Regions from separate parts of the Streptomyces sp. NPDC058239 genome, predicted to be linked through region 2. Evidence: riboswitches for the same ligand, from Rfam matches in the RefSeq annotation. Region 2 holds a riboswitch; each other region holds the start of a gene.

Region 1 (10,449 bases), on a different contig from region 2:
AGGTATCTGCCGGGCGCCGCGCCGAGGTACGAGACGTACTCACGCAGATGATGGATCACGCATAGGCCGAATGATCCAGACGAAGTGGATCAGACGGTGACGGGTCCGGGATCAGGCCAGCGCGACCAGGTCCCGGTAGTCCGCGCCCCACAGGTCCTCGACCCCGTCCGGCAGCAGGATGATCCGCTCCGGCTGGAGCGCCTCGACCGCTCCCTCGTCGTGCGTGACGAGGACGACGGCGCCCTTGTACGTACGCAGCGCGCCGAGGATCTCCTCGCGGCTGGCCGGGTCGAGGTTGTTCGTGGGCTCGTCCAGGAGCAGCACATTGGCGGAGGAGACCACCAGGGTCGCCAGCGCGAGACGGGTCTTCTCACCGCCGGAGAGGACGCCGGCGGGCTTGTCGACGTCGTCGCCGGAGAAGAGGAACGAGCCCAGCGTCTTGCGGACCTCGACGAGATCGAGGTCCGGGGCGGCGGAGCGCATGTTCTCCAGGACGGTGCGCTCCGGGTCGAGGGTCTCGTGCTCCTGGGCGTAGTAGCCGAGCTTGAGTCCGTGGCCCTCGATGACCTCGCCGGTGTCCGGCTTCTCGGCGCCGCCGAGGAGCCGGAGCAGGGTGGTCTTGCCCGCACCGTTGAGGCCGAGGATGACGACGCGGGAGCCCTTGTCGATGGCGAGATCCACATCGGTGAAGATTTCGAGCGAGCCGTACGACTTGGAAAGACCCTCCGCCATCAGGGGGGTCTTGCCGCACGGCGAGGGCTCGGGGAAGCGCAGCTTGGCGACCTTGTCGGAGACCCGGACGGCCTCCAGGCCGGAGAGCAGCCGCTCGGCGCGCTTGGCCATGTTCTGCGCGGCAACGGTCTTGGTGGCCTTGGCGCGCATCTTGTCGGCCTGCGAGTTGAGGGCCGCGGCCTTCTTCTCGGCGTTCTGCCGCTCGCGCTTGCGGCGCTTCTCGTCGGCCTCGCGCTGCTGCTGGTAGAGCTTCCAGCCCATGTTGTAGATGTCGATCTGCGAGCGGTTGGCGTCGAGGTAGAAGACCTTGTTGACGACCGTCTCGACGAGCTCGGCATCGTGGGAGATCACGATGAAACCGCCGCGGTAGGTCTTGAGGTAGTCGCGCAGCCAGACGATCGAGTCGGCGTCGAGGTGGTTCGTCGGCTCGTCGAGCAGCAGGATGTCGGCGTCCGAGAACAGGATGCGGGCCAGCTCGATGCGGCGGCGCTGACCGCCGGAGAGCGTATGGAGCGGCTGTCCGAGCACCCGGTCGGGCAGGCTGAGCGCGGCGGCGATGGTGGCGGCCTCTGCCTCGGCGGCGTATCCGCCCTTGGTGAGGAACTCCGTCTCCAGGCGCTCGTACTTCTTCATCGCCTTCTCACGGGTGGCGCCCTTGCCGTTCGCCATCCGCTCCTCGTTCTCGCGCATCTTGCGCAGGATCTCGTCGAGACCGCGGGCGGAGAGGATGCGGTCGCGGGCGAGTACGTCGAGGTCGCCGGTGCGCGGGTCCTGCGGGAGGTAGCCCACCTCGCCGGAGCGGGCGATGGTGCCGCCGGCGGGGTTGCCCTCGCCTGCGAGGCACTTGGTGAGGGTGGTCTTGCCCGCTCCGTTGCGGCCGACGAGGCCGATGCGGTCGCCCTTGGCGATACGGAAGGAGGCGGACTCGATGAGGATGCGGGCGCCGGCGCGCAGCTCGATGCCGGAAGCGGTGATCACGGTAAAACTCCAGGGCGGTGTGGACGGCGGACGGGACGAGGGCGGAGGTGTCTCGACGCCGTCTAATGCACAAGGAGAATTGCCATACGGGTCATTCTACTGGCGGTGTGCAACTGCTTTTCCGCATGCGCTCACGGCACTTGCCGAAATCTCGCTCAGCGCTGCCGCTCCACTCCACCGCGCGACCAAAAAAGGGCATTGCGGTGTGAACTACCCAATACTCGGCGGAGGTGGTGAGATCACCACGGCCGCAGCAGAGGGTGGTGCTCCATGCAGTTCGACGACGACGCCGATCTGGACACGTCCGAGGTCCAGGATGTGCGCGGCAGTCGCATCCCCGGCGGCAAGGCCACCGTGGGCGGCGGCATCGCCGGTCTCATCGCACTGATCCTGGGGCTGTTCTTCGGCGTCGGCCCCGATCAGCTCGGCCTGTCGTCCGGCGGCTCGGGCACGACGGCGACCGCGTCCTCGGCGGCCCAGGTGCAGCAGTCCTGCCGGACCGGGCAGGACGCGAACACCAGGGAGGACTGCCGGATCGTCGCGGTGGTCAACAGCGTGCAGGACTACTGGAAGCAGGAGTTCCGGCGGCGTGGCGGGACGTACACGGATGCGCCGACTGTCCTGTTCACGGACCGCATCGCCACCGCGTGCGGCACCGCGACCTCGGCGGTCGGGCCGTTCTACTGCCCGGGTGACCGGAAGGTCTATCTGGACCTGGGTTTCTTCGACGAGCTGCGGACGAAGTTCGGCTCCAGCGGCGGCCCGTTCGCCCAGGCGTATGTCGTCGCCCATGAGTACGGGCACCATGTGCAGGACCTCATGGGAACTCTGAGCCGCGCGCAGGACAGGCAGACCGGCGCCAACAGCAATGCGGTCAGGGTGGAGCTGCAGGCGGACTGTTACGCCGGGGTCTGGGCGCATCACGCGACGACCACGCCCGACGAATTGACCGGGCGGCCGCTGATCACCTCATTGACACAGGCGGACATCCGGGACGGACTCGACGCGGCGGCCGCGGTCGGCGACGACCGGATCCAGGAGAAGTTCCAGGGCCGGGTCACACCTGAGTCCTGGACGCACGGCTCGGCCGCGCAGCGGCAGCAGTGGTTCACCACCGGCTTCCGCAGCGGAGACATGGCCGACTGCAACACCTTCCGCTGAGCCGGGCCTCTTGAGCCGAGCCGGGCCGTTGTCAGTGGCCGGTGGAAGACTGAGACGCAGATCACAGAGTCAGGTCACAGAAACAGGTCCCGGGAGTACGAGAAGGGGTGAGCGCGATGGCAGGCGCACCGGCCGGCGTTCCGACGATCTATCCGACGATTCTGTACGACGACGCGAAGGCCGCGATCAGGACGCTGACGGAGGGCCTCGGCTTCACCGAGGAAGCGGTGTACGAGGGCGAGAACGGCACGGTGCTGCATGCGGAGCTGTCCTGCGGCAACGGCAGGGTGATGCTTGGCTCCAAGGGCCGCGAGGGTGTCTTCGCCAAGGCGATGCAGGGCGCGGGCCCGGCCGGTGTCTACGTCGTGGTGGACGAGGTCGATGAGCATCACGCCCGGGCCGTGGAGTACGGGGTGGAGATCCTGATGCCGCCGACGGACCAGGACTACGGCTCCCGCGACTTCATTGCGCGGGACGCGGAGGGCAATGTGTGGAGCTTCGGGACGTACGCACCGGGGTCGGCGGACTGACGGGCGGTCGGCCGGACGGGCTCGGGGCCGAGCCCGTCCGACGCGGACTCACCCGCGCTACGCACCGCCCGTGTGCACCTGGAACGCGGCCCGGCGCACGGCTTTGGCCAGCGCCGGGTCCGGGTGCGCGGCGGCCAGGGCCACCAGGACCTGCACGGTGCGCGGGTGGCCGACCGCCCGCACCTCGTCCAGCAGAGCCGGCACCGTGCCCTGGACGGCCGAGTCGAGATGGCGGACCAGCAGCCCGGTCTCGCCGTGGTCCGCGACCGCCGCCGCGGTGTCGACCCAGAGCCAGGTGGCTTCCTCGCGGCTGAGGACGTCCTGGGCGTCCTCGGGGTCCGTTCCGCCGTACTCGGCCAGCCACAGCAGCGCGTAGGGGCGCAGCGAGGGGTCGCCCACGACGGAGCGAACCTCGGGCTCGGCGGGGGCGCCGACGACCCGGAGAGCCTCGAAGGCGAGCCCGCGCAGCAGCGCGTCCTCCCCGCGGGCGACGCCGAGGAGTTCGGCAACGGCGCTGCCGACGGGGCGGGCGGCGAGCCAGGCCCGGTATTCGGCGCGGGCCGGGCCCGGGGTGAGCCGGGCGCAGCCGAGCAGCATGTCCGCGGCGGACTGCTCGATGTTCCCGGCCGGACTCTGGGCCGCGACGCAGATCTGTTCCAGCTTGACCCAGACCGCCCAGTTGCCGAGCGGGGTGAGGGTGGCGTGTCCGGCGCCGAGGGTGAGCGCGCCTACCGCGGCCAGTCCCTCAAGGGCCCAGTCGAGAAGGAGGGAGACCAGGGCTGCGGGGTGTGCCGCGGGGGCGGATTCGGCCGGTGCGGGCGGCGCCTGCGGCCCGTACGGCACCTCGCAGCGCTCCTCGTGGAGTTCCGCGACGCGCTGGCCGAGAAGGTCCAGGAGGGCGGGCACGGTGACCGGGCCCGCCGAGAGCTGGAGGAGGGAGAGCACCTGCGGCACGGCCTCGACAGTCTCTGCGACCGCGGTGGACTCGATGCCCTCGGGCGCGGGGTGGACGAGTGACCAGGCGTCGAAGAGCGCCACCCAGCCGCGGAGCACGGCGGAGTCGTCGCGGTCCCAGGCGCGCAGCCGCCAGCCGGGGCGTGCGGTGTCGCCGTGCAGTTCGACCAGACCGGCGAGCCGGGCCCGGTCCCAGCCGGAGCGCACCTGGGCCGGGGACAACTCCAGGGCTGTCGCGGCCCGTTCGAGGGCCTGGGCGGCCAGGGGCGGCGCGCCGGGGATCGCGCCGTCGGCTGCCCAGCGGGCGATCCGTACGGCGTCGGCGAGGGCCGTCCTGGCCTGGCGGGCCAGTTCCGCCCTGGGAGGGGTGCCCTCCGGGGGGCGGGGAGCCGGCCTGGTGCGCCGGGTGGTCACGGCCTTGCGAGCGGTGACAAGGGGTCGCGGGCGGACAAGTCGCAGCCTGGAGTCGCGCGGGGTACGGGACGTCACGGGGAGCAGTCTTGCCCCTGACGGCCCGAAAGCCCAAACGGAACCCGAATTCGCGGTGGAAGGGGGTGGCGGGCGGGTCCGGCACCAATCGGCCGATCCCTCGCATCGGGTCACATCAGGGGCGTGAGGAAGCGGCGCAGGGCCTCTTCGTAGTGGACCGGGTCGGCATTCCACATCGCCGCATGCGGAGCCTGCGGTACGGCGCGCAGGGTGACCAGGTCCGGACGGCGGGCGGCAAGATCGCGGGACGGCTGCCAGGGGGCCAGGGTGTCGTCCGGGCCGTGGAAGATCAAGGTCGGGACACGCAGCGCCGTTGCGAGGGAGCCGTCCAGGAGCCGGGCGCCGCGCATCCCTGTCTGCCCCTGGGCGGCGCGGACGGCGAGCGGCAGCAGTGCGGCCGGGACACCGCGGGCGACGGCCAGGGCGCGCAGCGTGGTGACCCAGTCCAGGACCGGGGAGTCGAGGACGAGACCGCAGATCCGATTGCGGAGCGCGGAGTTGACGGCCGCGTGCAGCGCCATCGAGGCGCCGGTGGACCAGCCGTGCAGGACCACCTTCTCGGCTCCGTACCGCACGGCGAAGCGGATCGCCGCGTCCAGGTCGCGCCATTCGGACTCGCCGAGGTGAGCGAGGCCGTCCGGGGAACGCGGGGCCCCAGCGTCGCCGCGGTAGGCCGGATCGAGCACGGGCAGGCTCAGATCGTGCAGGAACTCCATGACGTTCATGGGGTGTTCCCTGGTGGTGCCGAGGCCGTGCACGGTGATGACCCAGGTGTTGCGGGGACCGGGCAGGAACCAGGCGGGCAGGGGACCGAGTTCGCCGGGGATCTCGACTTCCCTGTGATCGAGTCCGAGGGCCGATGAGGGGTCGCCGCTGTGCAGCTGCGGGGTGATGCGGACCTCGGCGCCGGTTTCCAGGCTGCCGCGGTTGACTCGTTCCAGTCTGCGGACGACGGTGTCGGGGGCGTGGTGGGCGTGTTCGATCACCGGGCCGACGACGGCGTGGACGTCGTCGCCCACCAGTCCGTACGTACCGGGCCGCAGGGCGGCGAAGGAGCGCGTCAGGGTGACCTGCCCGGCTGCTGTGGCGTGCACTGTGAGTCTGCGGTCGGCGGGGAGCGGTCGTCCGGACGGCACCCCGAGGGCGGCGTCGCTGGCGTACCGGCCGGCCGCGACCGCTGCCGCACCGACGCCGAGGATCGTGGTGACGGCTGCTGCCGTGACTGTTGCCGGGCGCACTGCTTCAGTGTCGGGGGGTGCGCCGCACCCTGCCAGCGGACGCGGGCCGTCCGGTGCCCCGGCAGGGGCAGGACGGGCGGATGGGACGGGACAGCCGGGACGGCGGGGACCGGCAGGGGTCGGGTCAGCCCGGTTGTCCGTATCCCTTCAGTGCCTCCTGTACGTCGCGCAGCCGGGCCGGGGAGAGCAGGGTCGGGGTGTGTCCGGGGACGGAGCTCGCGGTGAGCCAGAGTCGGCAGAGCCATTCCAGCTGGGCGGTCCTGTCGTACGCCTCGTCCAGGGTCGCCCCGTAGGTCACGGTTCCGTGGTTCTGGAGCAGGCAGCCCGTACGGCCCTGCAGAGCGTCGAGCATGTTCTCGGCCAGCTCCTCGGTCCCGTAGCGCGCATAGGCCGCGACCCGGACGGGGCCCCCGAGCATGGCGGCGGCGTAGTGGACCGGAGGGACCTCGGGGACCAGGGTGGAGACGGCCGTGGCGTGCACCGCGTGGGTGTGCACGACGGCGGCCGCGTCGCTGTTCCGGTAGACCGCGAGATGGAGCGGGAGTTCACTGGTCGGGGCCAGTTCGCCGAGGACGCGGTTGCCTTCCAGATCGACGCCGACGGCATCCTCGGGGCGGAGCCGGTCGTACGGCACTCCGCTCGGGGTGACCAGGACCGTCCCGCCGACCCGTGCCGACACGTTTCCCGAGGTCCCGACGACGAGGCCGTCCGCCGCCGTCCTGCGGGCGGTGGCGACGACGCCGTCCCAGGCACGTTCGATCGCGTCCCGTTGCTGATCGCTCATGCGGAGATCCTGTCAGCCCTGGAGGCGAACGGGCATGCGATCGGCGGGATAAGTCACAAACCGGAGAAGTTCATAAAAGGGGTGACAGGGGCGCGAATCGGGTGCGAATCGGCCCTGCGCCCGGTCCGCACCGCACCGCGAAGGACAAACGGAACGACCTGACTCCAGTTGGAGTCACCACAGCGCCCTGCCCAGTTCATCTTCCGTTCATCCAGGTTGCCTACGGTCCACGTGCCAATGACGTCGAACGATTGCCTGGGTAAATGGAACACATCACGCTGCTACTCGCGATTGTGATCGTGACAGCTCTAGTGTTCGATTTCACGAACGGTTTCCACGACACCGCCAACGCGATGGCGACCACCATCTCGACCGGCGCACTCAGACCGAAGACAGCGGTGGCCATGTCCGCCGTTCTCAACCTCGTCGGCGCGTTCCTGTCGGTCGAGGTCGCCAAGACGATCTCCGGCGGGATCATCAACGAGGACGGGCTGCGGACGGAAGTCATCTTCGCGGCACTCGTCGGCGCCATCCTGTGGAATCTGCTGACCTGGCTGGTCGGACTGCCGTCCAGCTCCTCGCACGCCCTGTTCGGCGGTCTGATCGGCGCAGCCGTGATGTCGGCGGGCTGGTCGTCGGTCAACGGCGGCACCGTCGTCACCAAGGTGCTGCTCCCCGCGGTCGCCGCCCCGATCGTCGCCGGTCTGGCCGCACTGCTGGCCACCAGGCTGACGTACCGGATCGGCGGGAAGATCCGCAACGACGCCCAGGAGAAGGCCACTGCCAAGGGCTACCGCGCCGGCCAGATCGCCTCGGCCGGACTGGTCTCCCTCGCCCACGGCACCAACGACGCGCAGAAGACCATGGGCATCATCACCCTGGCCCTGGTCACCGGGGGCGTCCTGCACCCCGGCTCCAACCCGCCGGTCTGGGTCATCGTCTGTGCCGGTACGGCCATCGCACTCGGCACCTACCTGGGCGGCTGGCGCATCATCCGCACCATGGGCAGCGGCCTCACCGACCTCAAGCCGCCGCAGGGCTTCGCCGCCCAGACCAGCGCGGCCACGGTCATCCTGGCCTCCTCGCACCTCGGCTTCTCCCTCTCCACCACCCAGTCCTGCTCCGGCGCCGTGATGGGCGCGGGCCTCGGCCGCCAGGGCGGCGTGGTCCGCTGGTCCACCGCCACCCGGATGTTCGTCGCCTGGGGTCTGACCCTGCCGGCCGCAGGCCTGGTCGGCGCGGGCGCGGAACTCCTCACCAAGCAGGGCACCTGGGGTGTCGTGGTCGTCGCGGCGCTGCTGGTCGCGGGCTCCGGGGCGATCTGGCTGGTGTCGCGCCGCAAGCCGGTCGGCCACGGCGATGTCGCGCCGACAAGCGGCGACGCCGAGCCCGCAGGCGTCGTCACCACGGCCATCGCCGCCGTCAGCCCGCCGCTCACCGCGGCCCAGGCAGCGGCTCAGGACCTCAAGACCACCATTCCGGCTCCGGCCGGAACCACCCAGGACCCGGCGCGACCCGCCACCGTCTAGGCCGGCCACCCGGGCAGGCCGTCTAAGGATTCAGCATGAACATCGACTGGGCAGCCCTCGGCTCCGTCTTCGGCGTCTCCCTCGTCGTCACCGTCGCGCTGGTGGGTTTCTTCACCCTGGGCATCGTCGGTCTCTCCAAGCAGCCCGAGCCGGCGGCGCAGGGCGGCTCCGGCGGCTCGCTGCTGCTGGCCCGCGCCGGCGCGTACGTCTGCTTCGCGCTGTGCGCTGCGGCGGTCGCGTACGGGATCTATCTGATCGTCGCCTGAGCCCTTCCGCACGCACTCCCCCGTCGGGCCGGACACACACCTCGTGTGTGTCCGGCCCGTTGTGGTGTGTCCGGCCCGATGTGGGGCTCAGCACACTGCACCGTCGCAGGTCAACGGCAAGTTGACGGGCGTTCGCGGAGCGTGGTGGACTGCCGGAGCCAATTACGGCGACAGCAGAGGAAGCCGGTGCGAATCCGGCGCGGTCCCGCCACTGTCACCGGGGAGCAGTCCCCCACACCGGAAGTCACGGCACGCGCGAGCGGGTTGGAAGGCCGGGGGAACTGCGGATCCGGGAGCCAGGAGACTCTCGTCGCCGGTCACGTCGAACCAGGGCGCGGACCCTGAGTGAGGACATATCGCCATGCCTGGCTGCCGTGCGTCCGTTGCTGTGGCGCTCTCGACGAGAGCCGCCTGTACGAAGGTCCTTCGAGGCGTAACGGCCGGTTGAGCCGTGCGTGCCGACCGCATTTTCGCGTACGGCGCCACGGCCGGTCTGATCGGCGATCTGCTGCTCGGTGACCCCCGCAGGGGACATCCGGTCGCCGCCTTCGGGCGGGCCGCAGCGGACGTCGAGCGCCGTCTGTGGCGCGACCACCGTGGGTGGGGCGCGCTGCACACGCTCGTCTGCGCCGGAGGCGCCGCGGGTGGTGCCGCGCTGATCACCCGTGCCGTACGCAGTCACCCCGCCGCCTCCGTCGCACTGACCGCGGCCGCCACCTGGTCCGTCGTCGGCGGTACGTCCCTGGGACGTGAGGCGCGGGCGATCGGCGGCGCCCTGGCCGCCGGTGACATCGAATCGGCCCGCGAGCGGCTGCCGCACCTGTGCGGGCGCGACCCGTACTCCCTCGACGGACCGCAGATCGCCCGCGCCGTGGTGGAGTCCGTGGCCGAGAACACCTCGGACGCCGTGGTCGGCGCCCTGGTGTGGGGTGCGCTGGCCGGTGTGCCCGGGCTCGTCGGCTTCCGGGCCGCCAACACCCTCGACGCCATGGTCGGCCACAGGTCGCCCCGCCACCGGCGCTACGGCTGGGCCTCGGCCCGCCTCGACGACCTCGCGGGCTGGCCCGGTGCCCGGCTCACAGCCCTGCTCGCCGTGGCCGCCGGGGGGCGCCCACGTGGAGCGGTACGGGCGTGGCGGGCCGACGCGGCGAAGCACCCCAGCCCCAACGCGGGCCCGGTGGAGGCCTCGTTCGCGGGTGCGCTCGGCGTACGGCTCGGCGGGACCCTCGCGTACGGCGGCCGGGTCGAACACCGCCCCGTCCTCAACGGGGAGACCGGCCGGGCGGTGGAGACCGAGGACATCGAACGCGCGGTACGGCTGTCGCGCCGGGTGAGTGCGCTGGCCCTCGGCGTGTGTGTGGCGGGACGACTGGGCGCGGGCCTCGCCGCACGACGGATCGCAGGACGACGGATCGCAGGACTTCGGTCCGCAGGACTTCAGTTCACAGGACGTCGGATCGCAGGACGGAGACGGACATGAGCGGCGGGCTGCTGGTCGCCGGAACCACCTCGGACGCGGGCAAGAGCGTCGTCACGGCAGGTATCTGCCGCTGGCTCGTGCGCCAGGGCGTGAAGGTGGCGCCCTTCAAGGCGCAGAACATGTCGCTGAACTCGTTCGTCACCCGCGAAGGTGCCGAGATCGGGCGCGCCCAGGCCATGCAGGCCCAGGCCGCCCGGGTGGAGCCGACCGCGCTGATGAACCCGGTCCTGCTCAAACCCGGCAGCGACCGCTCCAGCCAGGTCGTCCTGATGGGCAGGCCGGTGGGCGAGATGAGCGCACGCGGCTAC
Region 2 (10,449 bases):
GCCGGCCAGGGCGTCGAAGACGGAACCGGCGGCCGGCTGCGACACCTCGGACGGGAGACTGTCGAGATAGAAGGCACGGCCCACCCACACGGCCAGCCCGAGCACCGCGGCACCCGCCGCGATCACCAGCGCCGCCGTGACCAGTGCGCGACGGTGGCGTACCGCGAGAAGCACCCCGCCCGCGGCAAGGACCAGAGTGACCAACGGCAGCCAGAAACCGATGATCTGGAGGGCCCGGAACCACTTCTTGGCCTTGCCGACCGAGTCGGAGGTGAGCACCGTGAAGTCGGTGTGGATGTCGGGGATCTTCGCGGCGATCGTCAGCCCCCGGCCGACGAGGATCTGCTTCACCCGGTCGATCACCGGTGCCAGGTCGATGGTGACGGTGTCGTTGGTGAGTTTCACCGCCCCGCCGCCGCTCCCGGACAGCGCCTTCATCGTCGCGGACTGGGCGGTCCGGTTGAGGTCGGTCCAGATGGTCTCGAAGGCATCGCTGGCGACGAACTTCTCCACGGTCCCGTGCACGAAGTCCGAAACCCCCGTGGTCAGGGGGCCGCTCAGTCTCGAGAGCGCCTTGTCGACAACCGGCCGGTCCGCCGGGGCGACGTCGGCCAGCAGCGCCTTCACATCGAGGTGCTTCATGACGGCGCCGGTCACGCGATCGGTCACCGCGGACTGCACATCGGGGTCGGAGGCGAGCGGCGCCATCATCGCCACATAGTTGTCCGTGTCGCCGATCTCGTTCTTCGCCCAGGTGGACACGATGCTCAGCGGCGTGAGGACGGCCGCGACGAGAATGAGCAGCACGGCGAAGAACGAACGGGCCCGCAGCCGGTGCCGTGCCGGGGCACGGGCCTCCAGCACCGCCACCCTGGCGCGCAGCGCCTCCAGTTCCGCGCGCGCTTCCGGGGACTGAGACTGGTTACCGTCCGCTTCCATGTCCCAAGGGGATGCCCTGCCGGTGCCCACAGCGCGGCGGACTGCTGCGGACGGGTGAACGCGTTCACCGGGCGCGCGGCGAGGTTCGGCCCACTCGGCCCATCGGTGACCCGTTCGGCTCAGTGAGCGCATCCTCGCCGGGGCGACTGCCGTTCGACATCCGGTAGACGTGATCGATTACGGAGGAGGGGCGGATCATGGGGCGGGTCGACATGAGCGTCGCAGTTACGGGAGTGGGGCTGGTGACCCCTGCGGGCGCGGACGAGCACACCTTCTGGGCGGGACTGTGCGCCGGTGTGTCCATGGCACGGCGTTGTGAGGAACTGACCGGGCTCCCGGTCGACTTCGCCTGTCCGGTGGACGGGATCGACCTGGACGAGGCCGTCGGCGGACGCTCGGTGTGGCGCATGGCACGGTTCGTGAAGATGGCGCTGGTCGCAGCCCGGCAGGCGGTGGCGGACGCAGGACTGTCACCGGAGCGGTGGGACGGCGACCGGGTGGGAGTGGTCCTCGGCGTCGGTGTGGGCGGGGTTTCCGTGCTCGTCGACAATCTGCGCAGGCTTGACGACGGCGGACCGGAGGCGGTGTCGCCGCTCCTGGTCCCGATGATGATGCCCAATGCCGCCGCCGGGGAGGTGGCCATCGCCCTGCGGGCCCACGGTCCCAGCCTGGCACCGGCCACGGCCTGCGCGTCCGGGGCGACCGCGATCGCCGTGGCCCGTGACCTGCTGACGAGCGGCCGGTGCGATGTGGTGGTGGCAGGCGGCGCGGAGTCCGTACTGACTCCGCTGGTGGTGAGCGCCTTCGCGGGAATGGGAGCGCTCTCCCTGCGTACCGGCGATCCGGTGGGTGCATCGCGGCCGTTCGCCGCGGACCGGGACGGTTTCGTGATCGGTGAGGGCGCCGCCGTGCTCGTGCTGGAGCGGACACTCGATGCGCAAGCCCGCGGCGGACGGGCGCGCGCCCTGCTGACCGGCGCGGGTTCCGGCACCGATGCCCACCACCTCACAGCCCCGGACCCGGAAGGATCCGGTGCGCGCAGGGCGGTGGAGGCGGCGCTGCACGAGGCGGGCTGGGTGTCCCACGAGGTCGACCACATCAATGCGCACGGCACATCGACCCCGCTGAACGACGCGATGGAGACAGCGCTCATCTCGGGGCTCTTCCCCCACCGGCCGTCGGTGACCGCCCCGAAAGGTGTGCTCGGGCACACCCTCGCCGCGGCCGGGGCGATCGAAGCGGTGGCCACCGTGCTGACCCTGGAGCACGGTCTCGTCCCGCCGATCGCCAACCTGGACTCGCTGCCGGACGGGTTCGACCTCGACTGTGTGGTCAAGGAGCCCCGTGTGCAGAACGTCGAGCGGGCACTCAGCCACTCCTTCGGCTTCGGCGGACACAACGTCGCGCTCGCCTTCCAACGCGTCGACGCGGACGGTCCGCCGAAGACGGCCCCCGGTGTCCTCGCCGTCGGCTGATCGTTCTTGTCTCATGACCGCAACGATCGACAGCCCCTCCGCCGAACGGTCCACGGACCTTCTCACCGGTGTGCTCCTCGGCGACAACTTCCGCCGGGAGCACGGCTTCTGGCAGCGGATGATCAGCACGGAACCTTTCCGCCGCCCGGACCGCTGCACTCCCGACGAACGCCTGCGTCTCGCGTACGAGCGGCTGCGTATCCTCAACGACTGCCTCGACAGCGGCGCCCGGCTCGCCGCCGACCCGCGCGCCCTCGCGGCCCTGCACGAATGGCTCGGCCCGGTCGACCCGGCCCTCACCACGGTGGCGGGCATCCACTACAACCTCTTTCTCGGCAGTCTCCTCGACCACGAAGGCGACAGCCGGCGCGATCTGTCGGACTTCCTCCGGCTGCGCAGCATCGGCACCTTTCTCTGTACGGAGGTGGCGCACGGCAACGACGCGGCGGCCGTCGAGACCGCGGCCGCCTACGACCGCGAACGCGACGGCTTTGTGCTGCACACACCGCATGCAGGCGCACAGAAGTTCATGCCCAACACCAGTCCGGCAGGCGGTCCCAAGACCGGTCTTGTGGCCGCGCGTCTGCTCGTCGACGGCACCGATCACGGCGTCTTCCTCTTCCTCGTCCCGCTCACCGATGCCGTACGGGCCCTGCCCGGCGTACGGGTCCGCAGACTTCCCGCACGCATGGGGAGCCCGGTGGACCACTGTCTGACCTCCTTCGACCAAGTCTTCGTGGGGCGCGATGCGCTGCTGGGCGGGGACCACGGACGGATCGGTGACGACGGCGAGTTCAGCAGCGCCGTCGGCAACCGCAGGCGTCGCCTCCTCGCGTCGATCGGGCGCGTCACCTCCGGCAAGATCTCCATGAGTGCCTGCGCGGTCGGCTCCGCGCGCGCAACGCTCGCCGTCGCCGTCCGCTACGGCAGCCATCGGTACATCTCCGGGCCCCGCGGATCGCGTCAGGTACCGGTGATCGCCCACCGCAGCCACCACGGCCCGCTCGCCCGGGCCATGGCCACGGTCTTCGCCATGAGCCTGCTGCACCGCAGGGCCCTGAACCGCTGGGAGGGACGGGAGGGCGGCTCGGGCCCGGGGCGGGAGGAGGCGGAGCGGCTGGTCGCCGTCGCCAAGGGATGGATCAGCTGGCAGGCCAGGTCCGTGATCGTCGAATGCCGTGAACGGTGTGGTGCCCAGGCGCTCCTGGAGAACAACGGCATGACCGAACTCATCACCGGAGTGGAAGGCGTCATCACCGCCGAGGGCGACAACCTGGCCATCCACGCCAAGGCGGCCGCGGAAATGCTCTTCGTCACCGATCCGGCCGCGTACGGCGCTCCCTTCGGCGGCGAACCCGGTGATCTCACCGACCCCGGGTTCCTCGGCAGGCTCCTGGCCGCGCTGGAGGGGATCTGGTTCAGCCGGGCCAGGGAAAGGCTGGGCCGTGCACCGCACGGTGACCCGCTGGAGCGGTGGAACATCGCATCCGGTCCCGCCCTCCGCGGCGTCGAGGCCCACGCCCACCGGCAGGCTGCCGAGGCGTACACGGACGCGGTGGCAGGTATGCAGGACGGGCCCGCCCGTGAGCGGCTGGTCGAGCTGCAGCGGTTGTTCGCACTCGACCGGATCGCCCAGAACAGCGGTGATCTGCTGGCTGCAGGGTATTTGACGGTCAATCAGGTCAATGGGCTGCCGGACGCCTTGGAAGAGCTGATCGCCGCCGTCGCCGCTCATCTGCCCGCCCTCGCCGACTCCTTCGCGCTGCCGCGGGAACTGCTCGCCGACTGGCCCATCGCGGGGGCCGACTACGTCGATGCGTACGACGATCCGGCGGCCGCCTGGCAGCCGGGCGGGGACCGGGCGACGGCCCCGGGGGAGCGGTGAGGGCCGTGACAGGGATGGGAACAGTCGTGCGGACGCGGCGGGTACGGGAGGCGGCCGGGGCCCTCGGTGTCCGCGTTGTGCTGCTGGTCTTCTGGGGTACGGCAGCCGTCCTGGCCCGGTGGTGCACGCAGCCGCAGCAGGGCGGTGGCGAATCGGTTCGGCACAAGGCGTAACTGGAGGCATGTCACCCAGTTGATTCGGCGTCGGGACGGTTCCCCCGCCGTCCCCGGCAGCCGTACCGAATGATGGAGAGGAAGCTCATGAGCGCGATTCATCCCAAGATCACCGAGGTTCTGACACACACCTTCAAAGTGCCCGTCGTCGAGATCCGCCCGGATTCCACGATGGACAGCCTGGAGATGGACTCCCTCGCCGTCGCCGAGTTCGCCGTCCTCATCAGGGAGACAATGGGCGGCGACGGGGACTTCGACAAGCTCCCCAAGGACGCCACCCTGGCCGACATCACGCGGTACATCGACGCGACAGCCGGCAGCGGGGCGCTGATGGGCGGCGAAGCACCGGCGAGCAACACCCGATGAACAGGCCCGCGATTGCCGTAACAGGCCTGGGAATGATCACCCCGGTCGGCAACGACACCGAATCCACCTGGAAAGGTGTGTGCGCCGGAGTCTCGCCGGTGCGTACCGTCGCGGCACTCGAAGGGTGCGCGATCGACTTCGCCTGCACGGTCGACGGTATCGATCTGGACGCCGCGATCGGCGGGCGCACGTCCTTCCGGATGGGGAAGTACGTCAAGTTCGCCGTTGTCGCCGCCCGGGAGGCGGTCGCCGACGCCGGACTCGACCCGGCGCAGTGGGAGGGCAGCAGGGTCGCGGTGGTCGTCGGCACCAGCAGCGGAGGCTCCGCCGCACTGACCGAGCAGGCCGTCGTACTCGACCGGCTCGGACCGGATGCCACCTCGCCGTCGGGCATCCTGCTCACCATTCCGAACATGCCCGCGGCCGAGATCGCCATCCAGTTGCGGGCCACCGGTCCCAGCCTGGCACCGTGCACCGCCTGCTCCTCCGGCGCCACCGCACTGTCCGTCGCCCGCGATCTGCTGGTCACCGGACAGTGCGACATCGCGATCGCCGGAGCCACCGAGTCGATCGTCTACCCGGTCGCCATGACCGGATTCGCCCGGTCCGGAGCCGCGGCCCGGGCGGAGGGCGACCCGGCCAGGCGGTGCCGGCCCTTCTCGGCCGACCGTGCCGGGCTGGTCATGGGTGAGGGCGCCGCCGTCATGGTGCTGGAACGGGCGGACGACGCCGTCGCCCGGGGCGCCGCGCCGCGGGCACTGCTCGCGGGCACCGGCGCCACCACCGACGCCCACCACCCCACAAGTCCGCACCCTTCCGGCGCGGTCGCCCAGGCTGCGGTCGAGGCCGCGCTGCGCGACGCGGGCTGGGCGGCCGAGGACGTCGAGCATGTCAACGCACACGGCACGGCGACACCGATCAACGACGCCACCGAGGCCGCCCTCATCGGCCGGGTCTACCCGCACCGGCCGCCCGTCACCGCCCCGAAGGGCGTACTCGGGCACTGCATGGGGGCAGCCGGAGCGATCGAGGCCGGACTGACCGTCCTGACGCTCCAGCGCGGAGTCGTACCGCCGATCGCCAACCTGGATGCCCCGGCGCCCGAGTTCGACATCAACTGCGTCACCGAGCGACCTCTGCGGCAGCCCATCCGGCGCGCCGTCAGCCACTCCTTCGGCTTCGGCGGGCACAACGCCGTGATCGCTCTGCAGCGTCCTTAGGCATCGGGCAGGTGGTGCGACGGTCGCACAGCCCGGCGTACCACCGGCCACACCACCCATGAGCTGCGCGGAGGCTCGTGATAGCTTGCCGAAGCCAGTCAAACTCCACGTAGGGGTCAGGGAATCCGGTGAGAATCCGGAACTGACGCGCAGCGGTGAGGGGGACGGGCGGGGCCACGGCCACTGGGACCACCCGCGGGTGTCCTGGGAAGGCGTCCCGTCCGTAGGAGCCCGAGTCCGAAGACCTGCTGGCACCTGCGACCCGGTACCGGGCGCAGGACTCCGTACACCGGGCTCCGCGCATGAGCCCCGAGACGCAGAGGGACTCCGTGCCGTCCATAGCCAGCCCTGTCCGCACCATCGCCCTGCTCTCGGCGGGATTCGTCCTGCTGACCGCCTGCGGGGGCGGAACGAGCAGCTCTGCCGCGAAGTCCGGCTCCGCCGACGGATACCCCGTGACGCTGAAGAACTGTGGACGCACCGTCACCGTCGAAGCCGCACCCCACCGGGCCGTCTCGGTCGACCAGGGATCGACGGAGATCCTGCTCTCCCTCGGCCTCGCCGACCGGCTGGCCGCCACCTCGACCTGGACCGACCCGGTGATGAAGGGCCTGGAGAAGGCCAACGCCAAGGTTCCCAGGATCGCGGACAACCGGCCGTCGTCGGAGAAGGTCCTCGACCAGGAACCCGACTTCATCAGCGCGGCGTTCGAGTCGACGCTCGCCAAGGGGGGCGTCGCACCCCGCGAACAGTTCGAGGAACTCGGCGTCCCCACCTATGTCTCGCCCGCCGACTGCACCGGCAAGGACAACAGCGGCGGCGGCGACGGAGCCCGTACCGCGCCACTGACCATGGACAGTGTGTACGACGAAGTGCACGACCTGGCTAAGGTGTTCGGCGTGCAGAAACGCGGCGACACGCTCGTGGCGCAGCTGCGGGCCCGGGTGAAGAAGGCGACCGAGGGCGTCGACGCCTCCGACGCCACCCTCCTCTACTGGTTCTCCGACTCCAAGGCCCCGTACCTGGCCGGCTGCTGCGGAGCGCCCGGCATCATCACCAGGGAACTCGGCGCGAAGAACGTCTTCGACGACACCCATGAGGAATGGCCGCAGATCAGCTGGGAGACCGTCGCCGACCGCAACCCCGACGTCCTGGTCATCGGCGACCTGACCCGCAAGGCACAGACCGCCGAGAGCGCCGCGAAGAAGATCGAATTCCTGGAGTCCAACCCCGTCACGAAGAACATGGACGCCGTCAGGCACAAGCGGTACGTCCTGCTGAGCGGCCAGGCCATGAACCCGTCCATCCGGACGGTCGAGGGTGTGGAACGCGTCGCCGCCGGGCTGCGCACATTCGGATTCGCGGGGTGACGGACACCGAACGGGCCACGGCGGTGGACGCGCCACGGGCCTGCGAAGCAGCCGTGCGCAGTGGCACGGGGATACGGAAGCTGCGCGGCGGAGCCCTGTGGGCCTGTGGCATCGCACTGCTCGTGCTGTCCGTCGCGGTCGCCGTCACCATCGGACCCGCCCGTATCTCCGTCGCCGACGTCTGGTCCACGGTCGCCTCCCACCTCGGCTGGGGCCGGTCACGGCTCACCCCGATCCGGGACGGCATCATCTGGAACCTGCGCATGCCGCGCACCCTGCTCGCCGCGGTGTGCGGCGCCGGGCTCGCGGTGTGCGGAACCGTCATGCAGTCCCTGCTCCGCAACCCGCTCGCCGACCCGTTCGTCCTCGGCGTCTCCTCCGGAGCGTCGACCGGCGCGGTCGTGGTTGTCGTCCTCGGCGTCGGCGGGGGAGCGGTGTCGATCTCGACCGGCGCGTTCATCGGCGCACTGTGCTCGTTCGCCCTCGTTCTGCTGCTGAGCCACACCCTGGGCGGCACGACCGACCGGGTCGTCCTCTCCGGTGTCGCGGCCATGCAGTTGTTCTCCGCGCTCACCTCCTTCGTCGTGATGACCGCCGCCGACGCCGAGCAGACCCGCGGGGTGCTGTTCTGGCTGCTCGGCTCGCTCAGCGGGGTCGGCTGGACCGATGTGTGGATCTGCTCCGCCGTCCTCGTCGTGACGCTGCTGATCTGCCTCGGTCACGCCCGTACGCTCGACGCCTTCGCGTTCGGTCAGGACGCCGCCGCCACCCTCGGCGTCCATGTCGCGCGCACCCGGATCGTGCTTCTCTGCACGACCGCGCTGCTGACCGCCGCGCTCGTCAGCTCGGCCGGTGCCATCGGCTTCGTCGGTCTGGTCCTGCCGCACGCCGCCCGTGCGCTCGCCGGCTCCGGGCACCGGCTGCTGCTGCCGGTCACCGCCCTGGCCGGGGCGGTATTCCTGGTCTGGGTCGACACCCTCGCCAGGACGGTCCTCGACCCGCAGGAAGTGCCCGTGGGAGTCGTCACCGCCCTCATCGGCGTGCCCGCTTTCGTCCTGGTCCTGTACCGCAGCCGGAGGATCACATGACGGGTGGGGCCACCGAGGGGCTGTGTGCCGAGCGGGTCAGCCGGGAGGCGGGCGGCCGCCTCATCCTCGACGGGGTCCATCTCGCCCCGCCGCCCGGCGCCACCGTCGGGCTGATCGGGCCGAACGGCTCCGGCAAGTCGACCCTGTTGCGGGTGCTGGCAGGAGTCCTCGCCCCGGATGCGGGCGTGGTCACCCTCGACGGCCGGCGGCTCGACGAGATCGGTCGCCGAACCGTGGCCCAGCGGGTCGCCGTGGTCGACCAGCATGCCGTCACCCAGGTCGAGTTGAGCGTCCTGGACGTGGTACGCCTCGGGCGTATTCCGCACCGCAGGGCTTGGTCGGCACCCGGCCGGGCGGACGACGACGCGGTGCGCGAAGCGCTGGAGCGGACCGGTCTCGCCGATCGCGGCGAGCAGTCCTGGCACACCCTCTCCGGAGGCGAGCGGCAACGTGTCCAGATAGCGCGCGCACTGGCCCAGCAGCCGCGTGAACTGCTGCTGGACGAGCCGACGAACCACCTCGACATCCAGCACCAGTTGGATCTGCTGTCGCTGATCACCTCGCTGCCCCTCACCGGTGTGATCGCTCTGCACGACCTCAATCTGGCCGCGATGTTCTGCGATCGGATCGTCGTCATGAAGGAGGGGCGGGTGGTGGCCGCCGGGACCCCGGCGGAAGTGATCACCGAGGAGCTGATCGCCGACGTCTACCGGGTCAGGGCGCGGGTCACTCCCGACGGCCCGGACGGACGGCCCTCGGTGCGCTTCCTGCCGGAGCGGCCGGAGCGCCGCCTGCCGTAGCGAGCCGGGCCGTCGCAGGACCGGCAGGGCGAGCGATCCGGGTCCTGGCGCGGCGGGAGACCCGGATCCTGACGCGGTGGGAGAGCGGACCCTGGCACGACACGGGTCCGCACCTCATTCTCGGTGCGGCGCTCCCCCGGTGTCGGACCCGGGCGCCGGGGTGGTTCCCGTGTCCGCCTGGCCGCCGAGTCCGGCGGTGGTGTTCTCGGCAAGGCCGTAGTGGCGGTAGAGCTCCTCCTCCTCGGCCACGGACAGATGCGCGTCCGCGTCCACTCGTGGGGCTTCCTTGACGCGGTCCTTCGAAAGCGGGATGTGCAGGTCGGAGCCCACTCGGCGGGCTCCGGAAAGAGGAACGAAACTCTCCTTCATACCGAACAGGCCGGTTTTCACCGTGATCCAGTCCGGACGGCCGGTGTTGTCGTCGACGTACACCCGGCCCACACTGCCCACCTTCTCGCCCGCGGTGTCGTACACCGTGAGGCCGTCGAGCTCTCCGGAATCCGTGAAACCGTCAGCGGCTCCCATGACCGATTCCTCCTCGCCCGGGCGCGTCCTGTGGCTGGGCCACATCAAGGGAGGCGCGTCCTTTTCCCATCGCGCCTCACCCGGATGGCCGCTGCAACCTCCCTGACCGTGGAGGCCGGGCGCCACATGCCCGGCATTTCGGCGGTGGCCGCCCGCCAGGGCGGTGCGCATGCCGACCTCGCGTTGGGCCGATGGGGTGAATCGTGGAAGATGTGCATTCGGAATGCGGGCGCGGAAGCCGAGGCTGAGCGGCCGAAACACCCGACGCCGAAGAACCGGTGATGCGCCCCTGTCATGACAGCGGGAGACGTCGTGCGGGGGCCTGACCGCAGATGCGGCGGGGCGTCTGCGGTCAGGCCGCCGCACCATGGAACCGCACCATGAAACCGCGCGGATCCGTCCGGCGTTGTATCCGGTATGAACACGTTGCGCGGCACGTTCGACGAGGACGCGGAGCTCTACGACCGGATGCGCCCGCGCTATCCGCCGGACCTGGTCACGGAACTCGCGGCCGTGGCCGGCCTCGGCACGCGGAGCAGAGTGCTCGAAGTGGGGTCGGGCACCGGCCAGTTGACCGTTGCACTCGCGGGGCTGGGATGCGAGCTGAC
Region 3 (10,449 bases), on a different contig from region 2:
CCCGCAGCGGCAGCGTCTCGCGCAGGGCGGGCTCGTCCACCTGGATGACCGAACTTCCGGCCGACTCAAGGTCGTTCACCTCGTCCCGCAGCGCGAGGGCGACCTGGCGCGCGGTCTCGGCGAGCGGCTGGTCGTCACGGACGAAGGACCAGGCGAGCATGGTGACGGGACCTGTGAGCATGCCCTTGACCGGACGGGCGGTGAGCGACTGCGCGTACGTCGTCCAGCGCACCGTCATCGGCTCCGGCCGGGAGATGTCCCCGGCCAGGATCGGCGGCCGGACATACCGTGTGCCGTACGACTGGACCCAGCCGTGCTGAGTCGCGAGGTACCCGACGAGCTGCTCGGCGAAGTACTGCACCATGTCGTTGCGTTCGGGTTCGCCGTGCACCAGCACATCGACGCCCGCTTTCTCCTGGAACGCCAGCACCTCCTGGATCTCCGACTCGATGCGCTCGTCGTAGGTGGCGGTGTCGATGCGTCCGGCCCGCAGATCGGCGCGTGCGGTGCGCAGTCGGGCCGTCTGCGGGAACGAACCGATGGTGGTGGTCGGCAGCAACGGAAGCCGCAGACGGTCACGTTGGGCCGCTGCCCGTTGCGGATACGACGCTTCACGGTGCCCGTCGGACTCCGTGACGGCAGCGGCCCGGGCCCGTACCGCCGGGTCATGGGTGAGCGCAGAACCGGCCCGCGAGGCCAGATCGGCACGATTCGCGGCGAGTTCGGCGGCGATCGCGTCCGTACCCTGTGCGAGGCCCCGGGCCAGGGTGGCGATCTCGGCGGACTTCTGCCGGGCGAAGGCCAGCCAGCGGGCCACCTGCGGGTCGATGTCAGGCTCGGCGGTCGCGTCGAGGGGGACGTGCAGCAGGGAGCAGGAGGCCGCCACATCGACCTGGCCGGCGAGGCCGAGCAGGGTGCCGAGCGTGGTGAGGGACTGCTGGTAGTCGTTGATCCACACGTTGCGGCCGTCGACGACCCCGGCGACCAGCCGCCTGCCAGGCAGACCGCCGACTGCGGCGAGATCCCTCAGATTGGCGGCCGCCGGACCGGTGAAGTCGAGGGCGAGCCCGTCGACCGGCGCCTTTGCCAGCACGGCGAGGGCCGCACCGAGCCGGTCGAAGTAGGAGGCGACGAGGAGCTTCGGCCGGTCGGTGAGCGCGCCCAGGTCACGGTAGGCGCGGGCGGCGGCGTTCAGCTCGGCCGGGGTGCGGTCCTGCACCAGGGCGGGCTCGTCGAGCTGCACCCACCGGGCACCGGCGGCACGCAGATCGGCCAGCACCTCGGCGTACACCGGCAGCAGCCGGTCGAGCAGCGTCAGTGGCTCGAAGCCGGCGGTGACGCCCGGAGCGGGCTTGGCCAGCAGCAGATAGGTCACCGGACCGACGAGCACCGGGCGAGGGCTGAGCCCGAGCGCCCGCGCTTCCTCGAACTCCGCGACCTGCTTGGTGGAGTCGGCGGTGAAGACGGTGTCGGGACTGAGCTCCGGAACCAGATAGTGGTAGTTCGTGTCGAACCACTTGGTCATTTCGAGCGGCGCCACATCCTGCGTACCGCGCGCCATCGCGAAATAGCCGTCCAGCCCATTGGTTTCGACGGCTTCACGATGCCTGGCCGGTACGGCACCGACCATCACGCTGGTGTCCAGCACATGGTCGTAGTACGAGAAGTCGCCGGTCGGGACCTCGTGGATGCCGTCGTCTGCGAGCCGGCGCCAGTTGGTGCGGCGCAGGCCGGCGGCGGTCTCCCGGAGGGCGGCTGCGGAGACCCGGCCCTTCCAGTAACCCTCGACGGCCTTCTTCAGTTCGCGGTTGCTCCCCTGGCGGGGATATCCGTACACGGTGGCCCGGGCTGCCGCGGCTGCGGACTTGCTGGTCACGGAACTCTCCTTCGCGAGCGTGTGTCCTGATACGACCCCGGGACGGATCGAAGGCGCGAAGGGATGACGGACCGGGCGGAACCGCAGCGCCGTGGAGGCGCGCGTGCCCTGCCCGATATGTACGCCGACCCGCCCACGAGGTCACCGAGATCACCGAGCGCGTCCGACGCGCACGGGCAGTGGCAGGTCTTCGGACTCGCGGGCACTTCTCGCGTACGAGACACCTACTGGCCGTCGCTTCCCGGGCCCCGTATCGGGTCCAGTGCTTGATGACGGCGGTCGTTCCCACTCACCGCTGCGGGGCAGTCCCGGATTCCCACCGGGTTCCCTCTTGCGACGCGCCTGTCTGGCGGACAGGGCGAACCAGCTGCACCACCACAGTAGGCGCTGACCGGCGGTTCCGGCACGTCAGTTGTTCATACCGTGGGCCACGGGAGGACGTCAGTGCCCCGGAGCGGGGGACAGCGGCTGCCCACAGCGCAGGTTCCACCGTCCGGACCGGCCGCTGAGCCCGGTCAGCGTCAGAGGGGCGACGTCCAGCCGCCAGAACGCCCCCGTCGGCAGAGCGAGCGCCGATACGATCGCCGCCCGCACCACCGCAGGCTCGACGACCCCGAGCACACAGCCGCCCTCGTCGCCGTAGAGGGACTCCACGGACTCCAGCCAGCGGCCGACCCGGGCGCAGAACTCCAGCAACGGTTCGCCGCCGTGCGGAGCCGCCGAAGGATCGGTCATCCAGACCGACACCGCCTCCGGCTCGCTGCCGCTCACCTCCTCCAGCCGCTGCCCGCTCCACCGGCCCATGTCCCAGCCGCGGAGCGCGAGTTCGTGCTCGGCGTGCAACCCCAGCGCGTCGGCGGTCCGGGCGCACCGTTCGGACGGCCCGCAGACATACCGGTCGGCCGCAGGCACGGCTGCCGCAGCGGCCCTGGCCTGCCGGACCCCGACCGCGTCCAGCGGCGCATCGCCGTCGAAACGGGCTTCGCGCAGCGCGGCGTTGAGCGCCGGTGAGATCAACATCACCTTTATCGTCATGACCGGGTCAACTCCCTGAAGTCTGGCCCCTCAAGTGCACCCACCATGGCATCCGGGCCTTCCGGCCCCACCGACGGCACCATGGCCGCGCCTGCCCCCAGGCGGTATCGTCCGATGAGCATGACGAAGTGTGACGGAAGTCCGGTGAGAATCCGGCACGGTCGCGCCACTGTGAACCCGTACCCGTACGGGAAGTCAGACCCAGCACCTTCGTCTCAGGCACCACGAACGGGACGCGTGTTCCCTCAGGAGGTTCTGCCATGGCACAGACTGCTGCCCCCGCCACCGCCGTACCGGCGATCACCCCCATCTCCCTGAAGGCCATTGCCCCTTGGGCGGTCTTCTTCGGCATCCTCATGCTCGTACTGCTGTACTTCGTCGGCGCCGAGCAGGGCGCCACCGCGGTCATCTCCGGCGAAGGTGTTCACGAGTGGGTCCACGACGGCCGCCACCTCCTCGGTTTCCCCTGCCACTGACGTACCGTCCGATCCAGGGGAAATCCTCATGAACTCCATATCTGTCAGAGCCCTGCTCGTCCGCGGCATGCTGGCCGGCCTCGCCGCGGGCGCGCTCGCTCTGGTCGTCGCCTACTTCCTCGGCGAGTCCCGGGTGGACGCGGCCATCGCTCTCGAAGAGGCGCACAGCCATGACCACGGCGGCGGCGAGGAACTCGTCAGCCGCACCATGCAGTCCACCGCCGGCCTTGCCACCGGTGTGCTCGTCTTCGGTGTGGCGATCGGCGGCATCGCCGCCCTCGTCTTCTGTTACGCCCTCGGCCGGATCGGCAGATTCGGCCCGCGGGCCACGGCCGCCCTGATCGCGGGTGCGGCTCTGCTGACGGTGTACATCGTGCCGTTCCTGAAGTACCCGGCCAACCCGCCGGCCGTCGGCAACCCCGACACGATCGGCCGACGCACCGCCCTGTTCTTCCTGATGGTCGCCCTCAGCGTGCTGCTGGCCGTCGCTGTCGTCATCTTCGGCAAGCGGCTGGCTCCACGCCTGGGCAACTGGAACGCGACGATCACCGCATCCGCCGCCTACGTCGTCGTGATCGGGATCGCCTATGCGTTCCTGCCCTCGTTCAACGAGGTCGGAAAGGACTTCCCGGCCGGCTTGCTGTGGGAGTTCCGCCTCGCCACGCTCGCCGTGCAGGCGACTCTCTGGATCACCTTCGGCCTCGTCTTCGGCTGGCTGACGGAACGGCTTCTCGTGCCGGGGACCGACTCCGTCAGGACCGGAAACGGTGCGGCGAACCGGGCTGCCACCGCGGCAGGCTGACCGACGCACCACTGGCCACCAGCAGACATCGGAACCCGCCGGGAGCTTCCCGGCGGGTTCCGTCGTCCCATGGTGCGCGGCTGAGCCGGCGGCTGTATGTACGCGTAAGGGGCCGGGCGACCGGGGGCTCACCCCTCGGCCTGCTGATCCCAGTCGATCCGGTAGTGCTTCAGCTGCGCATCCTCCTTCACCAGGTGCATACCGACGGCTGTCATGACGTGTTGCGACGCGAGGTTGTCCAGATCGGTGTCGCCGTGCACGCAGCTCACACCCTGGTCGCGGGCGAACAGGAGCAGTGCGCGCAGCGCCTCGGAGGCGTAACCCATGCCCTGGGCCGAGGGGACGAGGCCGTAGCCGATCGTGACGTGTCCGTTCTCGTCCGGAGCGCCATGGAATCCCAGCCCGCCGATCACCTCTCCGTCGTCGCGGCGACGTATCTCGTACGAACCGAAGGGGCTGGGATCACCCGTCGTCGCGCATGTGTCGAGGAAGCGCTCGGCTGCGGCCATCTCGCCGGGGGACGGGTATCCGGGCGCCCAGCGGGCACCGTCTCCCGGCTTGCCCGCCATCACCTGCAAGGCATCGGAGGCGCTCATCAGGCGAAGGAAGAGGCGGGGAGTCTCAAGGTCGGTCATGACCGAGTGAAGTATCACGACGGACGGGCGGAAGGCATCGGGATTGTCCGACGGGAGCGTCCGGAGCGGCGCGGGGGCTCCGGTGGGGTCCTGCTGAGGCCCTGCAGAGGCCTTGCGGGGCGCGGGGTAGCGCTGTCAGCAGATTGCGTAGCGTAGCGTCGCTACGGTATCGGTTTTAGCGTTGCTCTCGCCGGGGTGCGGAACTCACGGCCCACCTGAGACAGGGAGCGCCGCCATGGGCGAGCAGCACGCCACCACACGCCGACCGCCACCGCCCTGTTCCTGGACGGCAAGGACGAGCAGACCATCGCGAGGCCGGCCGGCCAGGCACCGCTGGAGCGGCTGGGAACCCCGCAGGACATCGCCGAGGTGATCTCCTTCCTCGCCGGCCCGGCCCGCTGGGCCAACGGCCAGGTGCTGCGCGCCAACGGCGGCATCGTCTGAGCTACCCGCCGGAGCACTGCCCCGCCCGCCCCGCGACCTTCGGCGACGCGAGCGTGTCACGGCGGGTACGCGACGCCGTGCATGCCGCGGTCTTCACCCCGGATGCGTCCGGCGCCTCCGCAGACGCGGACGACACGGGGGCCGCCGTGTCCGAGGCCCACGTGCCGTCCACCGCCGCTCGGCTGAACACGCTGCTGCGGCAGTCGTCGGATCCGGTACTCGGCGCGGCCGAGGGCGCCCTCCTGACGGAATGGCCGAACCGCCTGTCGAACGCTCCACGCGACCGCTAGAGCCCTGTCCGGTCCGTGTCGAAGTCGAAGTCCCCGGAGAACGCCGCCGCCATCCGCAGATGACCGGTCGCCTCCGCGCTCCGCCCCTGGCGCTCAAGCGTGCGGCCGAGCATCAGCCGCGCGTAGTGCTCCACCGGGTCGCGCTCCAGAACCGCCCGCAGCTCCGTCTCGGCCCTGCCGAGCCGAGCCGAGTGGTAGTAGGCCCGGGCCAGCAGCAGACGCGGGGAGACCTGCTCCGGCGCCTCCTCGACCAGGCCTTCCAGAATCCGGGCCGCAGTCATGTACTCCTTCGCTTCGAAGAACATCTGCGCACGGTCCCAGCGGTCGGCGGTCGTACCGAACTCGAAATAGGTGTCGCTCACTTGATCTCCTCGTTCACGGACCGTCCCGGGATCGCTCCCGGCCCTGTCCTGCCGCTGACCCGGCCGTACGCTCAGCCGTGCTCCAGTCACCGGAACATGGCACACTGGTTGAATATTCCACTAAATTATCGGCGTGGGTACCGGCACCCCGGGCCCGCACGGGAATAGGTTGAGCGCCATGAGCAATCTCGATCGCCAGGCCGCACTCTCCGTCTGTGGAGGACGGGGCTTCGTCGTCGCCGAGCCAGTACGTGAACTCCTCACCCCGCGCCATGTCCGGCTGGGTGAGTCCACCGAGGTCCGCAGACTGCTGCCCAATCTGGGCCGCCGAATGGTCGGCGCATGGGCCTTTGTCGATCATTACGGCCCCGACGACATTGCCGGCGAACCAGGGATGCAAGTACCGCCCCACCCCCACATGGGCCTGCAGACGGTCAGCTGGCTGCACGACGGAGAGGTCCTGCACCGGGACAGCCTCGGCAGTCTCCGCACGATCCGCCCGCGCGAGCTCGGACTGATGACCTCCGGCCGGGCCATCAGCCACTCCGAGGAGAGCCCGAAGTCGCATGCGAGGTTTCTGCACGGCGCCCAGCTCTGGGTCGCCCTGCCCGACGCCCACCGCCATGTCGAGCCGCACTTCCAGCACCACACCGAACTGCCGACCGTCACCGCCCCCGGCCTCACCGCCACCCTGATCCTGGGCGAACTCGACGGCGCCACTTCGCCCGGCACCGCGTACACCCCGATCGTCGGTGCCGACCTGGCCCTGTCCGCCGGCGCCGAGGCCCGTCTGCCGCTCGACCCGGACTTCGAGTACGCGGTGCTCTCGATGTCAGGGCAGGCCGAGGTCGACGGCGTACCCGTGCTGCCCGGTTCCATGCTCTACCTCGGCTGCGGCCGCACCGAACTCCCCTTGCGCGCGGACACCGACGCGGGCCTCATGCTCCTCGGCGGCGAGCCCTTCGAGGAGGAGATCGTCATGTGGTGGAACTTCATCGGCCGTTCCCACGAGGAAATCGAGGAGGCCCGGAGGGGCTGGATGGAGAGCTCCCGCTTCGGCGAGGTGAAGGGCTACGACGGGGGCCGGCTGCCCGCTCCCGAACTGCCGCCCGTGGCGCTGAAACCACGCGGAAGGGTGCGCTGAGCTGCACTGAGGTGGTCGGGGTCCGGTGTTCGAGTGATGGCTGCGAACCAGCCGCACGCGCGACGGCGGGACCGGTTCTGCGCGCCTCCGGAAGATCCGGTGCTGCTCTTGGTGGCGGAGCGGTCGGGCGTCGGTGAATCGAGGTCCGCCCCGTCGGTGACCTGTGGTCTCCGGCGGGGCGGACTGTCTGCGCGGGCGCGGGAATTCGCCCGTTCGGGCGTGGTCAGCCGACGCGCACGCCGAACTGGAAGCTGCCGATGGTGTTCATCGACTCGTAGCGGACGAACGTGCCCGGGTACGGGGCGTGCAGGACGGTGTTGTTGCCCGCGTAGAGGCCCACGTGCTCGGTGTTGTTGAAGAAGACCAGGTCGCCCGGCTTCAGTGCGCTGCGCCCGATATGGGTGCCGTCGTTGACCTGGGTGTAAGTGACCCGGGAGATCTGGACGTTGGCCTGGGCGTAGGCCCACTGGGTCAGCCCGGAGCAGTCGAAGGATCCGGGGCCGGTGCCGCCGCGGCCGTACGGCTTGCCCTCCTGGGTGGCGGCGGCATTCAGGGCGGCGGCACCCCAGGCGGAGGCGGGGACCTCGTTGCCCAGGTCGACCCGGTCGCTCGCGGCGCGGCTGGCACGCTGTTCGTCCTCGCGCATCTTTGTGCGCTCGGCTTGGGTCATCGTGTTGAGCAGGCGCTGCGCCTCGGCCAGCTTGTCCTGGAGCTTCTTCTTCTTCGCGCCGAGCGTCTTGCGCACGTCCGCGAGGTCACCGAGCTTGTCCTGGGCCTCCTTGCGCTCCTGCGCGAGGACCCGCTGCTTCTCCTGGATCTTCCCCAGGGTCTCGGTCTGCTTGGCCGTCAACTGGTCGAGGGCCGAGGCCTCGTCGAGGAAGGTGTCCGGGTTGGACGAGAGGAAGAGCTGCACCGACGGGTCGATGCCACCGGAGCGGTACTGGGCGGCGGCGAGCGAACCGAGGCCGTTGCGCAGCTTGTTGATCTCCTGCTGGCCGCGGGCCACCTTGTCCTGCAGCGCGCCGACTTCCTTCTCCAGCTTCTGCTGCTTCTCCTTGGCGCCGTAGTACTGCTCATTGGCCGCGCCGGCTTCGTGGTTGAGCTTCTCGACCTTCGCCTTGACCTCGCCCTTGGAGGGCTTCGGGTCGGCGTGGGCGGCCTGGGAGGTCAGGGCCACGGCTGCGGCGGCGGTTGCGGTGAGCACGGTCACGCGGGTGCGGCTCGGCTGCTTGGGACGACGGTGGGACGCCACGAAGGCGAGCTCCTTCTTCCTCGAGCCGCCTACCGGGCTGTGGGGGGAAGTGAATCCCCGGCTCCGTGCACGTCACGGACTCGGCGGTGTCTTCGCTGCCACCCCGGATGGGTGATCAATCGTGCGAAGGTTCGAGGCCCGACTTTAGTGACCATCTTGTGATCAGTTCAAATCCTCACAGGAAAAATCTCGTCACACGAGGTACTTCTTTACTCACATCGCACACGTTGTAGCGGCGACTTGACGGTCCGTTTCGTTATTTCCGGCAAGTCGCAACAAGTCTCACCAGGCGGGCGAAAGGTGCTCCAGGAGCAAGACGGACGCAATGGGTACGGCCCCCGCCTCGCCACCCCGTCGGCAACCTCCATGGTCAGTGGAGACCGACGCGACGGGCCGTCCGGACGGTTCCACGCGCCGGTTGACGGATGAGCTCGTCCGCCGTGACACCCGGCTTGCTGAACAGCACCCGCACACAGCGCTGTTCGCATTCGACTGCCCTCGGCGGCGGAGTCGTAGCGGACGCAGTGAACGGCGTGGTCAACCCGGAGGCCGGGGCGCGTGGCGTGCCCCGGCCTCCACAGAGCTCAGGACAGGCGCAGTCCCAGGTCCGTCAGGCGGACCGGAGTGCCCGTGGTCAGGCTGCGGTTGATGCCGATGCCGATGCCGATGCCGACCGCGACGCTGCGCAGTCCGTCCGGGTAGCCCGCGCGGCGGCACAGCGGGTCGTCGGCTGCAATGGCGGGGCCGGTGACCGGCGTCCGCGACCAGCGTGTCGTAGTGGCGCATCCGGGCCTCGTTGGTGTCGCACCAGGCGACCGGGACGGCGTCGGACGCGTAGGTGTCGAGCAGCGCGTCGAGGGGTTGAAGTGTCCGGGAAGGATTCACAGGGGTGCCGGGACTCGGCAGACCGACGGCTGGGAGCATGCGAGGCAGTCCGGGTGTCAACCGTTCGATCGCTGGAAGTTCCACCGTTTGTCTGTCGCCGGGTCGATCCGCGCGGCGCGGTGCCGGCCGAATACTGGTCGAACCCAAGAGGACGGAGACCGACACCGTGCCGGCGATCGTCGTATCGAACCTGCGAAAGCAGTACGGCCAGAAGGTCGTCGTGGACGACATTTCGTTCGAGGTCGAGGAGGGCGAGATCTTCGGGATCCTCGGCCCCAATGGAGCCGGGAAGACCACGACCGTCGAGTGCATCGCCGGTCTGCGCAAGCCGGACGGAGGCAGCATCTCGGTGCTCGGTCTCGACCCGCAGCGCGACGCGGCCGAGCTGCGTCACATCCTGGGCATGCAGCTGCAGAAGAGCGAGATGCCGGACAAGCTGCGGGTCGCCGAGGCGATGGAACTGTACGCCTCCTTCTACGACAACCAGGCCGACTGGCGCGAGCTGCTCGCGGAACTGAATCTGCAGGACAAGGGCGACAGCCCGTTCGGCAGTCTCTCCGGCGGACAGAAGCAGCGTCTGTCGATCGCGCTGGCGCTGGTCGGCAACCCGAAGGTCGCCGTACTGGACGAGCTGACCACCGGACTGGACCCGGCGGCCCGCCGGCACACCTGGGACCTGATCGAGCAGGTCCGCGACCGTGGCATCACCGTCGTCCTGGTCACGCATTTCATGGAGGAGGCCGAACGGCTCTGCGACCGGCTGGCCCTCATCGACGGCGGCGGGATCGTCGCGCTGGACTCCCCGGCCGGTCTGGTGGCCAAAGCGGACGCCGAGCAGAAAGTGCGCTTCCGGCCCACCACCGAACTCGACGACGAACTCCTGGTCTCACTCCCGGAGGTGGTCTCCGTGGAGCGGCACGGCTCGCAGGTGGTGGTCACCGGCACCGGCAACCTGGTGCACGCGGTCACGTCGGTACTGGCGCGCAACCAGATCGTCGCCGCGGACCTGCGGGCCGAGCCGGCCGGCCTGGAGGACGCGTTCATCGCGCTGACCGGCCGCCGGTTCGACCGCCCCGCCCAGTAGCCCGACGGCCCCCCTCGAAGCAGACCCCGGATCCCCCCGTAAGGAGACGAGACAACAGTGCGGGCGATGAACCGACTCACGGTCGTGGAGTTCAAACTCTTCCTGCGAGACCCCACCGCATACTTCTGGACGCTGCTCTTCCCGGTCGCCCTCGTGGTGATCGT

Evidence for each region. Region 2 has a riboswitch for cobalamin ahead of ACFVYE_RS36060 (ABC transporter substrate-binding protein). Riboswitches for the same ligand answer to the same signal wherever they lie in the genome.
Region 1: another riboswitch for cobalamin. It lies ahead of ACFVYE_RS00330 (cobalamin biosynthesis protein); the one in region 2 lies ahead of ACFVYE_RS36060 (ABC transporter substrate-binding protein).
Region 3: another riboswitch for cobalamin. It lies ahead of ACFVYE_RS19580 (CbtB-domain containing protein); the one in region 2 lies ahead of ACFVYE_RS36060 (ABC transporter substrate-binding protein).

The regions. Positions count from the first base shown of each region.
Region 1 covers NZ_JBHVWS010000001.1:54,907-65,355, forward strand. The annotation lists gene ACFVYE_RS00290 (ABC-F family ATP-binding cassette domain-containing protein) at 112-1,710, opposite strand; gene ACFVYE_RS00295 (neutral zinc metallopeptidase) at 1,981-2,871, shown strand; gene ACFVYE_RS00300 (VOC family protein) at 2,988-3,401, shown strand; gene ACFVYE_RS00305 (hypothetical protein) at 3,459-4,769, opposite strand; gene ACFVYE_RS00310 (alpha/beta hydrolase) at 4,955-6,082, opposite strand; gene ACFVYE_RS00315 (class II aldolase/adducin family protein) at 6,207-6,866, opposite strand; gene ACFVYE_RS00320 (anion permease) at 7,130-8,395, shown strand; gene ACFVYE_RS00325 (hypothetical protein) at 8,431-8,661, shown strand; cobalamin riboswitch at 8,837-8,968, shown strand; gene ACFVYE_RS00330 (cobalamin biosynthesis protein) at 9,113-10,141, shown strand; gene ACFVYE_RS00335 (cobyric acid synthase) at 10,138-10,449, shown strand, end outside.
Region 2 covers NZ_JBHVWS010000048.1:41,668-52,116, reverse strand. The annotation lists gene ACFVYE_RS36090 (hypothetical protein) at 1-939, opposite strand, end outside; gene ACFVYE_RS36085 (beta-ketoacyl-[acyl-carrier-protein] synthase family protein) at 1,152-2,414, shown strand; gene ACFVYE_RS36080 (acyl-CoA dehydrogenase) at 2,428-4,299, shown strand; gene ACFVYE_RS36075 (hypothetical protein) at 4,314-4,472, shown strand; gene ACFVYE_RS36070 (acyl carrier protein) at 4,560-4,838, shown strand; gene ACFVYE_RS36065 (beta-ketoacyl-[acyl-carrier-protein] synthase family protein) at 4,835-6,058, shown strand; cobalamin riboswitch at 6,137-6,326, shown strand; gene ACFVYE_RS36060 (ABC transporter substrate-binding protein) at 6,361-7,428, shown strand; gene ACFVYE_RS36055 (FecCD family ABC transporter permease) at 7,482-8,516, shown strand; gene ACFVYE_RS36050 (ABC transporter ATP-binding protein) at 8,513-9,316, shown strand; partial or broken gene ACFVYE_RS36045 (PRC-barrel domain-containing protein) at 9,446-9,841, opposite strand; gene ACFVYE_RS36040 (hypothetical protein) at 9,926-10,123, shown strand; gene ACFVYE_RS36035 (class I SAM-dependent methyltransferase) at 10,259-10,449, shown strand, end outside.
Region 3 covers NZ_JBHVWS010000016.1:140,938-151,386, forward strand. The annotation lists gene metE (5-methyltetrahydropteroyltriglutamate--homocysteine S-methyltransferase) at 1-1,876, opposite strand, end outside; cobalamin riboswitch at 2,040-2,259, opposite strand; gene ACFVYE_RS19575 (histidine phosphatase family protein) at 2,318-2,911, opposite strand; adenosylcobalamin (AdoCbl) riboswitch at 3,034-3,126, shown strand; gene ACFVYE_RS19580 (CbtB-domain containing protein) at 3,172-3,387, shown strand; gene ACFVYE_RS19585 (CbtA family protein) at 3,416-4,189, shown strand; gene ACFVYE_RS19590 (GNAT family N-acetyltransferase) at 4,318-4,824, opposite strand; partial or broken gene ACFVYE_RS19595 (SDR family oxidoreductase) at 5,086-5,268, shown strand; gene ACFVYE_RS19600 (hypothetical protein) at 5,322-5,558, shown strand; gene ACFVYE_RS19605 (tetratricopeptide repeat protein) at 5,555-5,920, opposite strand; gene ACFVYE_RS19610 (pirin family protein) at 6,099-7,064, shown strand; gene ACFVYE_RS19615 (NlpC/P60 family protein) at 7,288-8,316, opposite strand; partial or broken gene ACFVYE_RS19620 (RNA-binding protein) at 8,599-8,794, opposite strand; gene ACFVYE_RS19625 (ABC transporter ATP-binding protein) at 9,368-10,285, shown strand; gene ACFVYE_RS19630 (ABC transporter permease) at 10,352-10,449, shown strand, end outside.